2 regions of the Pedococcus soli genome follow, and region 1 is predicted to be linked to the other one. Evidence: predicted binding sites of a transcription regulator. Region 1 holds the regulator's gene; the other holds the start of a gene.
The links. The regulator LexA, encoded in region 1, represses DNA repair genes until DNA is damaged. The targets are predictions, from matches to a motif close to TCGAACANNTGTTCGA.

Region 1 (5,609 bases):
CAAGGCCAACTCCATCGCCTGCATCTCGTTCTCGGGGTACGCCGGGAAGTCGGTGTGGGGGTACCCGGTGAACTCCAGTGGGAACAACTGCGTGAACTATGCGGCCTACCGGCTGATGAAGAACGGGGTGAAGCAGCAGAGCGCCATGGGCAGCGGCGGCAGCTGGGCCACCAGCGCCCGCAACCGCGGCATCAAGGTCGACCAGACGGCCAAGACCGGGGCGATCGCCCAGTGGAACTACGGCAGCCACTACGCGCCCGGCAACGGCCACGTGGGGTACGTGGAAGAGGTCACGAGCTCCTACATCGTCGTGTCGGACTCGGCCTGGACTGGCTACTCCTCCCGGATGACCATCCCGCGCGGCGACGCGAACTGGCCCAGCAACTTCCTGCACTTCAAGGACCAGCCCTACCAGCCACCGGCATCCGGGAGCTTCCTCAAGGTCCGGGAGAACGGGCAGATCTACCGGCTGGTCGGGACCACACCGGTCTACGTGAGCACGTGGGCAGCATTCGGCGGTGCCAAGGCCACGATGGCCGTCTCGGCCAGCGCCCTCGCCACCCTGCCGGCCACCATCCCCGACGGGACGTTCATCAAGGGCGCGCAGCGGGCGGAGATCTACCGGATGGCCGGCGGCGCCCCGATCCACGTCTCGGCATGGGCGAACGTCGGCGGAAGCAAGGCCACGACGATCGTCGACCAGGTGGCCATCGACCGGGCCGGTGACGGCGGCGCCTACAACCGCCTGCGAGCGGTGCCTGCCGACACGACGATGCTCCGGACGACCAAGGGCGTCGTGTACCGGATGAGGGGCGGGATCGCCTACTACTCGACCTCGATGCCGATCGCCGAGCTGAGTGAACCGGTCCTCGTCGACCACGTCGCCCTCAGCCGCGCCACCACCACCGGGGCGTTGAAGTACCGACACATCAAGGCCGTGAAGGCCCTACCGAAGATCACGCCGAAACCCTGAGCGCCCCTCACACGGAGATCTCTCCGCGCCGCCCGATGCCGGGTGATGGGTGGGGTGACCTCGCTCAGCCGGCGGCCGGGATGAGCAGCGTCTGCCCGGCGTGGACGTTGGACCCCGTCAGGTCGTTGGCGACCTGGATGCGGGCGACGGCCTCGGTGACCGGCAGCTGCGGCAGCTGGGCCGACGCGACCTCGGAGAGGGTCTGACCGGACTGGACCGTCGTCGAGTGGTCGATGACCGCTGCGGACGCGCCCCCCGAGAGCAGGCTGATCGCGAGGACCACCGCCGTGATGGCCACGGACACGGTGATCGCCAGGCGGCCGGCGCGGGTCAGCCGCAACGGCGCCGCCGGACGGATGACGACGTCCTCACCGGTGGGCACCGAGACGAGCTGCGGGCGCACGGGCCGAACGGGCATCCGCACGGGGGCGGGGGCGACGTCCCAAGCAACTGCTGCACTCATCTGGTCCTCCGTGGTGGTCAGGTGGCCGAAGCCCTTCGAACGGTTGTACGAAGTTCCTCTAGGCTGATTTCTAGCACGCATGTTCGAACTTCTCAAGACACGCCTCGAACACATGTTTGGCACTGACGTTCGAACGCCATACGCTGTGTTCATGCCTCACAGCACACCAGAGGCCACTGACAGTCCCACCCGTCACAGCACTGAGCACGGCGGCATACGCCACCTGACCTGCGGAAACGAGGAAACGGCATGAGCGAGGACAACGTCAAGGAGCTCCCCGACCGCGATCGGGGTGACGGTCTGACCGTCCGCCAGCGCCGGGTCCTCGAGGTGATCCGCAACTCGGTGGACCGCCGCGGGTACCCCCCGAGCCTGCGCGAGATCGGTGAGGCCGTCGGTCTCACCTCCCCCAGCTCGGTGGCCCACCAGCTGTCCACCCTGGAGCGCAAGGGCTTCCTGCGCCGCGACCCCAACCGCCCTCGCGCGATCGAGGTCGTCTCCCCCGACTCGACGGCCGACATGCGCGGCTACCGCGGTGGGGCGAGCGTCGAGGACGAGACGGCGGTGTTCGACGAGACGGGGATGAACGACCGGCGTCCCGAGGCGTCGTACGTCCCGGTGCTCGGCCGGATCGCCGCCGGTGTGCCGATCCTCGCCGAGGAGACCGTCGAGGACGTCTTCCCGCTGCCCCGGCAGATCGTGGGCGAGGGGCAGCTCTTCCTGCTCCAGGTCGTCGGCGAGTCGATGATCGACGCCGCCATCTGCGACGGCGACTGGGTGGTCGTGCGCCAGCAGCCGACCGCCGACAACGGCGACATCGTCGCGGCGATGCTCGACAACGAGGCGACCGTCAAGACGTTCAAGCGCAAGGACGGCAAGGTCTGGCTCATGCCGCACAACGACGCGTTCGAGCCGATCGACGGCGACCACGCCACGATCCTCGGCAAGGTCACGGCGGTCCTGCGCCGAGTCTGAGCCGCGCCCGGACCCACCCAGCCGAGTCCGGGCCGACTGAGCTCTACCGAGCCCTGCCGAGCGCTACCGAGGCCGCGCCCCGGCCGCCCTCCCCCAGCTCCCCCGTGTGCCGCCGTGGACCGACCCCCGCGGCGGCACACGGGTGGTCACCGGGGATCGGGCATCCCGGGCGCGCATGGTTCGGGTGGGACTGGGTACGTTCGGGGTGAAGGCGCAGGTTCCGGACCGGGGCCCGCGCGGCACGCGCCCGGCAACGCCAGGCACCCGGAGAACGAGGTTCACGCATGGGCAAGCACGACGAGAGCGACTACTCCGAGGCCGACCTGGTGGTCAAGGGCCAGGAGGACCACGCCGCCGGTCCGACGGCGGTGGCGGTGTCGATGAAGCGCTCCATCGACCACATGGGCCTCAAGCGGACGGCCCAGACGCTCCTCAAGCTCAACCAGGCCGAGGGCTTCGACTGCATGAGCTGCGCCTGGCCGGACCCCGATCCCGGTCACCGGCACACGGCCGAGTTCTGCGAGAACGGTGCCAAGGCGGTCGCCGAGGAGGCCACCCGCGACCGGGCCACCCCCGAGTTCTTCGCCCAGCACAGCATCGCCGAGCTCGACGCCCACACCGAGCACTGGCTCGGCCAGCAGGGCCGCATCACCCACCCGATGGTCAAGCGTCCGGGCGGGACGCACTACGAGCCGATCGAGTGGGACGAGGCGTTCGACCTCATCGGCGCCGAGCTGCGCTCGCTCGCGAGTCCGGACGAGGCGACCTTCTACACCTCGGGCCGCGCCTCCAACGAGTCGGCGTTCGCGTACCAGCTGTTCGTCCGCGCGTTCGGCACCAACAACCTGCCGGACTGCTCGAACATGTGCCACGAGTCCACGAGCATCGCGCTGCAGGAGTCCATCGGCATCGGCAAGGCCAGCGTCACCCTCGACGACGTGCACACGGCCTCGGTCATCGTCATCGCCGGCCAGAACCCCGGCACGAACCACCCGCGAATGCTGTCCGCCCTCGAGATCGCCAAGGCGAACGGCGCCAAGATCATCTCGATCAACCCGCTGCGCGAGGCAGGGCTCGTGCGGTTCAAGAACCCGCAGAAGCCCAAGGGCGTCGTCGGCCACGGCACGGCGATGGCCGACCTGCACCTGCCGGTGAAGGTCAACGGCGACCTCGCGCTGTTCCAGGCGATCGGGTCGCTGCTCGTCGAGTGGGACGCGCTCGACCACGAGTTCATCGCCACCCACTCGACGGGGTTCGAGCAGTGGCGCGACCACGTCCGCGCCGTCGACTGGGACCAGGTCGTCGAGGTCACCGGGCTGTCCCGTGAGCTCATCACCCAGGCTGCCGAGATGCTGCGCGGGTCGACCCGGACGGTCTACTGCTGGGCGATGGGCCTGACCCAGCACCGCAACGGGGTCGCCACCATCAAGGAGGTCGTCAACCTCGCCCTCGCACAGGGCAACATCGGCCGTGAGGGGGCGGGCCTCCTTCCCGTCCGCGGCCACTCGAACGTCCAGGGCGACCGCACCATGGGCATCTGGGAGCGGCCCCCGGCGACGTTCCTCGACGCGCTCCAGAAGGAGTTCGGCTTCGACCCGCCGCGTGAGCACGGCCTCGACGTCGTGGACTCCCTGCGTGGCATGCGCGACGGCAAGGTCCACTTCTTCATGGGGCTCGGCGGCAACTTCGTGCAGGCCGTGTCGGACACCGACATCGCGATCCCCGCGATGCGCAAGGTCCGCATGACCGTGCAGGTGTCCACCAAGATCAACCGCTCCCACCTCGTCTGCGGCGAGACCGCCCTGATCCTGCCCACCAAGGGCCGCACCGAGAAGGACATCCAGGCCAGCGGGGCCCAGTGGATCTCGGTCGAGGACTCCACGTGCTCGGTGCACGCGTCGCGCGGCCCGCTGGAGCCGGCCAGCCCCCAGCTCAAGTCCGAGGTCGACATCGTCACCCGCATCGCCGAGGCGACGCTCGGGGACCGGTACGGCCTGCAGTGGAAGGCGATGCGCGACGACTACCGCGCCATCCGCCACCACATCGCCAAGGTCGTCCCCGGGTGCGAGGACTACGAGGTCAACGTCCGCAAGCCGGGCGGCATGATCATGCCGCACCCGCCGCGCGACACCCGGACGTTCGACACGAAGACCGGCAAGGCCGAGTTCGTCGCCTCCCCGATCGAGGTGGTGCACGTGCCCGAGGGCCACGTGCTGCTGCAGACGCTGCGCAGCCACGACCAGTACAACACCACCATCTACGGCCTCAGCGACCGCTATCGCGGCATCGAGGGTGGCCGCAAGGTGGTCTTCGTGCACCCCGACGACATCGCGGCCTTCGGTCTGGCGGACGGCGACCTCGTCGACATCACCACCCGGTGGACCGGTGACGACGTGGTCCGGTGCGTTCGCGGCTTCCGGGTGGTCTCGTACGACACCCCGCGGGGATCGGCCGCGGCCTACTACCCCGAGACCAACCCCCTGGTCCCGCTGGACTCGACGGCGATCGGCAGCAACACCCCGACCTCGAAGTCGGTCGTGGTCTCACTCGCCCGGTCGACGTCGAGCTCGCCCGCGTCGGGGGACAGCGCCGGCGGGTCCTCGCAGGACGCCACGGGCTCGGACTGGGACCACAAGAAGTCACCGGAGCCGGAGCACCTGTCCTGACCGGTGCCCGGGGTGGCGCCGGTAGGCGTCACCCCGGGCAGGATCGGCTCGTCGGGGTCACTCGCCGAGGGTCTCGAGGTACCTGCTCAGGCGCTCGGTGATGTCGTCCGTGGCGCTGGCCTCGTCCCACAGCTCCCACCACTCGTTGTCGTCGGGCCGCAGCGCGCGGTGCAGGGCCTTGGTGGCCAGGTCCTCGAGCCCCTCGTCGACCACGATGGGCTCGTCCTCGATCCACCGCGGCAGGTACGGCTCGCGGATCGCACTCTCGAAGTCGTCACTCGCCGCCACCACGACGGCGGCGGCGATGGCCTCGGCCATCTCCGGTGCCTCGATGTAGGCACGCGACCCGACCACGCGGACCATCGCGTGCTCCACCCGGGCCCGACGCTCGTGCGGCTCGGCGTCCTCGAGGGCGTCGAGGAAGTCCAGCGCGTCGTCGTTCTCGAACGGTCCTGTCCCGGTAGCTCCCATACCGGCCTCCTTGTGCTCGGTCGTGCAGTGGCTCGACAGCGTGACCCGTCGAGCGTGCAAC
Region 2 (5,609 bases), on a different contig from region 1:
GCCGGGAGACCGGTGCCCGCCTCGTGCACGTCTCGACCGACTACGTGTTCGCCGGCGACGCAGACGAGCCGTATGCCGAGGACGCAGCCCTCGCGCCGCTGTCGGCGTACGGGCGGACCAAGGCCGCCGGTGAGTGGGCCGTGCAGGCGCACTGCCCGCGGGCCTGGATCGTCCGGACCGCGTGGCTGTACGGCGGCGGCGGACCCAACTTCGTCAAGACCATGGCCCGGCTCGCCGGGTCCCACGACACCCTCTCGGTCGTCGACGACCAGCGCGGCCAGCCGACGTGGACGATGGACGTCGCCCGGGCGATCCTCGGCCTCGTCGAGGACGAGGCGCCGTTCGGGATCTGGCACGCGACCAGTCAGGGGGAGACGACCAAGTACGGCTTCACCCGCGAGATCTTCCGGCTGCTCGGGCTCGACCCGGAGCGGGTGCAGCCCACGACGAGCGATGCGTTCCCCCTGCCCGCACCGCGGCCCGCGTACAGCGTCCTGGGACACGACGCATGGCGGATGGCGCGCCTCGCGCCGCTGCCGGACTGGCGCGAGAGCCTGGCGCAGGCCCTGCCGGACGTCGTCGAGCAGGTCTGACCCTCTCGCGACCCCGCCCGACCCGGCGTCGGTCACCTTCGCGACGAGGGCCACACTCCCGGGCGATGGCGCCGTGCCGCCGTTAGGGTCGAGGGCATGCTCGCTGTCTACGCTGCCCGCCAGTCCGCCGACGACCCGCTGTCCGGCCTCGAGGTCGGGGAACGTCCCGAACCGCAGGCCCGCGAGGGCTGGACGACCGTCAGCCTCAGGACGGCCGGACTCAACCACCACGACGTCTGGTCGCTGCGCGGGGTGGGTCTGCCGGCCGACCGGCTGCCGATGATCCTCGGCTGCGACGGCGCCGGCGTGGACCCCGACGGCAACGAGGTGATCGTCCACGCGGTCGTCCCGAGCGACGGCTGGCGCGGCGACGAGACGCTCGACCCGCGCCGCACGCTGCTCTCCGAGCTGCACGACGGCACCCTGGCGCAGCAGGTCGCGGTGCCCACCGGCAACCTCGTGCCCAAGCCCGAGGGCCTGTCGTGGGAGCACGCGGCCTGCCTGTCGACGGCCTGGCTCACGGCCTACCGGATGCTCTTCACCCAGGCCGGGCTCGCCCCGGGCGCCACCGTCCTCGTCCAGGGCGCGGGCGGCGGTGTCGCGACCGCACTCGTCCAGCTCGGCGAGGCCGCGGGCTACCGGATGTGGGTGACCACCCGCGACGAGGCCAAGGGCAAGCGGGCCCTCGACATCGGGGCCGACCGGGCGTTCGCCAGCGGGGAGCGGCTGCCCGAGCGCGTCGACGCCGTCATGGAGACCGTCGGTGCCGCCACCTGGTCGCACTCGGTCAACTCCCTGAACCCCGGTGGCGCCATCGTCATCAGCGGTGCCACCTCCGGCGACGCCCCGGCCAAGGCGGAGCTCACCAAGATCTTCTTCAAGCAGCTCCGGGTCCTCGGTTCGACGATGGGGACGCGGTCGGAGCTCGAGCGGCTCGCGGCGTTCGTGACCCACAAGGGGATCGAACCCGTCGTCGACTCGGTGATGCCGCTGGAGCAGGCGCGCGACGGGTTCGCCACCATGGCGGGCGGTGACGTGTTCGGCAAGGTCGTCTTCACCGTGAGCTGACCGCCGCGCGGTCTGCGGACGCGGAAGGCTCCCTGCGCACTGCGCGGGGAGCCTTCGTCGTCGCGGCGACCGGGGGCTGGGCCAAGCCGGGGCCGAGCCCGGGCGATCAGCTGGGGGAGATCTGCAGCCAGTCGTACCAGCCGTTGTGCAGCACCAGCCAGGCGATCAGCCCGTAGCCGGCTTGTCCGGGGTGGTGCGGCACCCGGCTGGCGGCCAGGTCCGTGCGCCACTGCTCGTGACCGAGCAGGGGGCTGAAGCAGTCGACGAACTGCACGCCACGACGGGAGCAGACGTCGGCCTGCGCCTCGACGAGCACGTCGAGCTTGGTGTTGAGGTCATCGTCGTCCGAGGGCGGCGGGCCGACCACGAAGGTCCCGATCCCACTGCTCGCGGCATCGTCGAGGATGTTGGCGAGGTTGAGCCGGTGCCGCGCCAGCGTCACCCCCGAGGCCGCGTCGTTGGCGCCCACCGAGACGACGAGCCGCTTCTCCTGACGCCCCGCCCACCGCGGGGCGCACTCGGCCTGCCACCGGGCGAGCAGGTCGGCCGTGGTGTCACCGCGAACCCCGAGGTTGTAGGCGGTGAGGGACAGGTCCGGGTGGTGGGTGCGGCCCACGACGCGCGAGACCCAGCCCTGGCCCTTGGGGTCGCCGACTCCCGCGACGAGGGAGGCACCGAGGAAGACCAGACCGACGTCACGGGGCCCGTCGTCGGCCACCTGGAACTCAGCGCTCGGGGTGAAGGTGGGGTCACTCACGCGTCAGTCCTCATCATCGTCTTCGGTGACCAGCGGCCACCGACGTCACTCGTCGTCATCGTCGTCGAGCCGGGCCAGCCAGGTGGCCAGCCGCTCGACGGGGGTCTCGAACTCGGGGTTGAGGTCGACGAACGTCCGCAGCTGCTCCGCGAGCCAGTCGAACGAGACCTCTTCCTCTCCCCGCCGGGTGGCGAGCTCCTCGATTCCGCGATCCGTGAAGTACACGCTGCAAGGTTAACGGGGTGCACGCCTGCCGCTGACGAGGCCACGCGGACGTGGCAGCTGTGAGAGGGTTGACGTTCGAACACATGTTCGAATACAATGGTTCATGGCCATCGCAGCCCTGCATCCTTCACCGCCCGTGGCGGTGGCCGATGGAGTGCGCCAGGTGCACGCGGTGCTGGACCGGTGCGAGCGCGCCGCGGACCTCTCGGGACAGGCGGCCTCGGTCCTCATCGATGACGTCGACCGGGCGGTGACTCGCTTGCAGGCGCTGAAGCTCGACCTCGTCGCCGCCGTCGACCGGGCCGATCTCGCCTCGGACTCGGGGATGACCGGGACCGCGGCCTGGCTGGCGCCCAGGTCCCGTACGGACGGTGCGACTGCGGCCAAGGAAGTACGGCTCGCGACCGCCCTCGGCGAGGGACTGCGGGCGACCCGAGCCGCGCTGGCCGAGGGACGGCTGTCGACGGAGCACGCCCACGTGATCGCCCGCACGGCGCACCAGCTGCCGGCCGGGGTCGACGACGCGGAGCGTGCCTCCATCGAGCGATCCCTGGTGGCCGTCGCCCGTCGGGTCGACCCGGTCGCGTTGCGCAATCGGCCCGCCGGGCGCTGGCGTCGGCGCAGCGCAGTCAGGCCGAGGTCGACGCGCACGAAGAGGCCGTCCTGCGCGCCGAGGAGGAGCAAGCGCTGGCCGCCACCAAACTGACGCTGCACGACAACCGCGACGGGACCATCACGGGTCACTTCACGGTTCCCACCCTCGCCGGGCAGATCTTGAAGAAGGTCATCCAGCAGATCGCATCACCCCGTCGGTTCGCCCAGCGAGCGGCGCAGGACGCCCGGGCCAGGGCGGCCGAGTGCGGCTCCGACCTGAGCGACGCGCGGGTGGCGGAGGCGACGTGGGCGAGGTTCCGGGCCGAGGGGCTGGACTGGTCCCAGAAGTACGGACACGCCTTCGTCGAGCTTCTCGAGCACCTGCCCACCGACCACCTGACCGGCAAGGTCAACGCCACGGTCCTCGTCACCCTCGACCACGAGCGGCTGGCTGCGGGGCTCGGCGCCGCCCACCTCGACACCGGGCACGACGTGTCCGCCTCGGAGGCTCGGCGACTGGCCTGCGGTGCGGGCCTGGTCCCCGCAGTCCTCGGCGGGCAGTCGCAGGTGCTCGACCTCGGCCGCGGCCAGCGCTTCTTCAGCGAAGCTCAACGGGTGGCGTTGGCCCTGACGTACGACAGCTGCGCGGCCGATGGCTGTGACCGGCCCTACGCCTGGACCGAGCAGCACCACGAGGATGCGTGGGCATGGGGTGGCTCGACCGACCTGCACAAGGCCGTTCCCTTGTGCGGTTACCACCATCGGCGCATTCACGACGCGTCCTACCACCACAGCGTCGCCCGAGAGGGTCCTCGAAAACGCGTCACGTTCGTCAAGCGCCCCTAGGTGCAGCGGGGACATGCGTATGCCGCGCGGCCCGAGGTCGTCGGGGCCACGCGGCATACGTCGTGCGTGCGGGTCGCTGCCCGGTGGTCAGGAGCAGCGACGGGTCACTGGCGCAGGGCCGAGGTGATCAGCTCGTTCTGCTGCTCGGCGTGGCGCTTGCTCGAGCCGGTCGCGGGCGAGGCCGAGGCCTTGCGCGAGACGATCTGCAGCGCACGCTGCTCGCCGAGGTCGGCGAGGGCCTGCGGCAGGTTGAGCGCCATGAAGGGCCACGCGCCCTGGTTGCGCGGCTCGTCCTGGACCCAGACGACGTCGGCGTTCGGGTACTTGGCCAGCTCGGCGGCGATCTCCTTGGCGGGCAGCGGGGCGAGCTGCTCGACCCGGACGATCGCCGTCGTGCCGTCGTCGGCCTTGTCGCGGGCAGCCTCGAGGTCGTAGACGACCTTGCCGCTCGCCAGCAGGACCCGGGTCACGGCTGCGGCGTCGAGCTCGCGGCGGTCGGGCAGGACCGGACGGAACGTGCCGGTGGTGAAGTCCTCCGGCATGCTGCTCGCGGCCTTGAGGCGCAGCATCGACTTCGGGGTGAAGACGATGAGCGGACGACGCGGACGGGCGTAGGCCTGACGGCGCAGCAGGTGGAAGTAGCTGGCCGGGGTCGACGGGTAGGCGACCGTCATGTTGTCCTCGGCGCACATCTGCAGGAAGCGCTCGATGCGGGCGGAGGAGTGGTCCGGTCCCTGGCCCTCGTAGCCGTGGGGGAGCAGCAGCACGACGGACGAGCGCTGGCCCCACTTCTGCTCCGAGGAGGAGATGAACTCGTCGACGATGGTCTGGGCGCCGTTGAAGAAGTCGCCGAACTGCGCCTCCCACAGGACGAGGGCGTCGGGGCGCTCCACGGAGTAGCCGTACTCGAAGCCCATGGCCGCGAACTCCGACAGCAGCGAGTCGTAGACCCAGAACCGGGCCTGCCCGTCGCCGAGGTAGAGCAGCGGGGTCCACTCCTCCGCGGTGTGCTTGTCGATCAGCACGGCGTGCCGCTGGACGAACGTGCCACGGCGGCTGTCCTGGCCGGCGAGGCGGACCGGCGTGCCCTCCATGAGCAGGGAACCGAACGCCATGAGCTCGCCGGTGGCCCAGTCGATGCCACCCTCGCGCGTCGAGGCGGCTCGCTTCTCCATGGCCTGGGCCAGCTTCGGGTGCACCGTGAAGCCCTGCGGCGGGTTCACGAACGCATCACCGATGTGCTGCAGCAGGTCGCTGGAGATGGCCGTCTCCTGGGCGGAGCGGGTCGTCTGGTCCTTGGCCTGGGCCGACGGCGGCTCGAGGCCGGAATGGCCCTCGGCGTCGGTCCCGGCCAGCGTCGGGTCGACCGCTTCCTGGGAGGCGGCCTCCTTGAGGGCGGCCTTGGTCTCGACGAACACGCGCTCGAGCTGCTGCTGGTAGTCGCGCAGCGCCGCCTCGGCCTCTTCCTGGCCGATGTCACCGCGGCCGATGAGGGCCTCGGTGTAGAGCTTGCGGACCGAGCGCTT

Region 2: ACYVKF_RS04510 (DUF222 domain-containing protein) is a predicted target of LexA. The motif match lies at 2,719-2,734, and genes of this name have one in related genera.

The regions. Positions count from the first base shown of each region.
Region 1 is NZ_BAAGSF010000006.1:981,917-987,525, forward strand. Features, by position in the region: gene ACYVKF_RS19865 (CHAP domain-containing protein) at 1-973, shown strand, start outside; gene ACYVKF_RS19870 (LysM peptidoglycan-binding domain-containing protein) at 1,038-1,436, opposite strand; gene lexA (transcriptional repressor LexA) at 1,686-2,411, shown strand; gene ACYVKF_RS19880 (FdhF/YdeP family oxidoreductase) at 2,696-5,077, shown strand; gene ACYVKF_RS19885 (DUF4259 domain-containing protein) at 5,135-5,548, opposite strand.
Region 2 is NZ_BAAGSF010000003.1:313,776-319,384, forward strand. Features, by position in the region: gene rfbD (dTDP-4-dehydrorhamnose reductase) at 1-593, shown strand, start outside; gene ACYVKF_RS04495 (zinc-binding dehydrogenase) at 690-1,661, shown strand; gene ACYVKF_RS04500 (GDSL-type esterase/lipase family protein) at 1,768-2,418, opposite strand; gene ACYVKF_RS04505 (DUF6104 family protein) at 2,464-2,643, opposite strand; gene ACYVKF_RS04510 (DUF222 domain-containing protein) at 2,747-3,349, shown strand; gene ACYVKF_RS04515 (HNH endonuclease signature motif containing protein) at 3,418-4,083, shown strand; gene ACYVKF_RS04520 (multifunctional oxoglutarate decarboxylase/oxoglutarate dehydrogenase thiamine pyrophosphate-binding subunit/dihydrolipoyllysine-residue succinyltransferase subunit) at 4,188-5,609, opposite strand, start outside.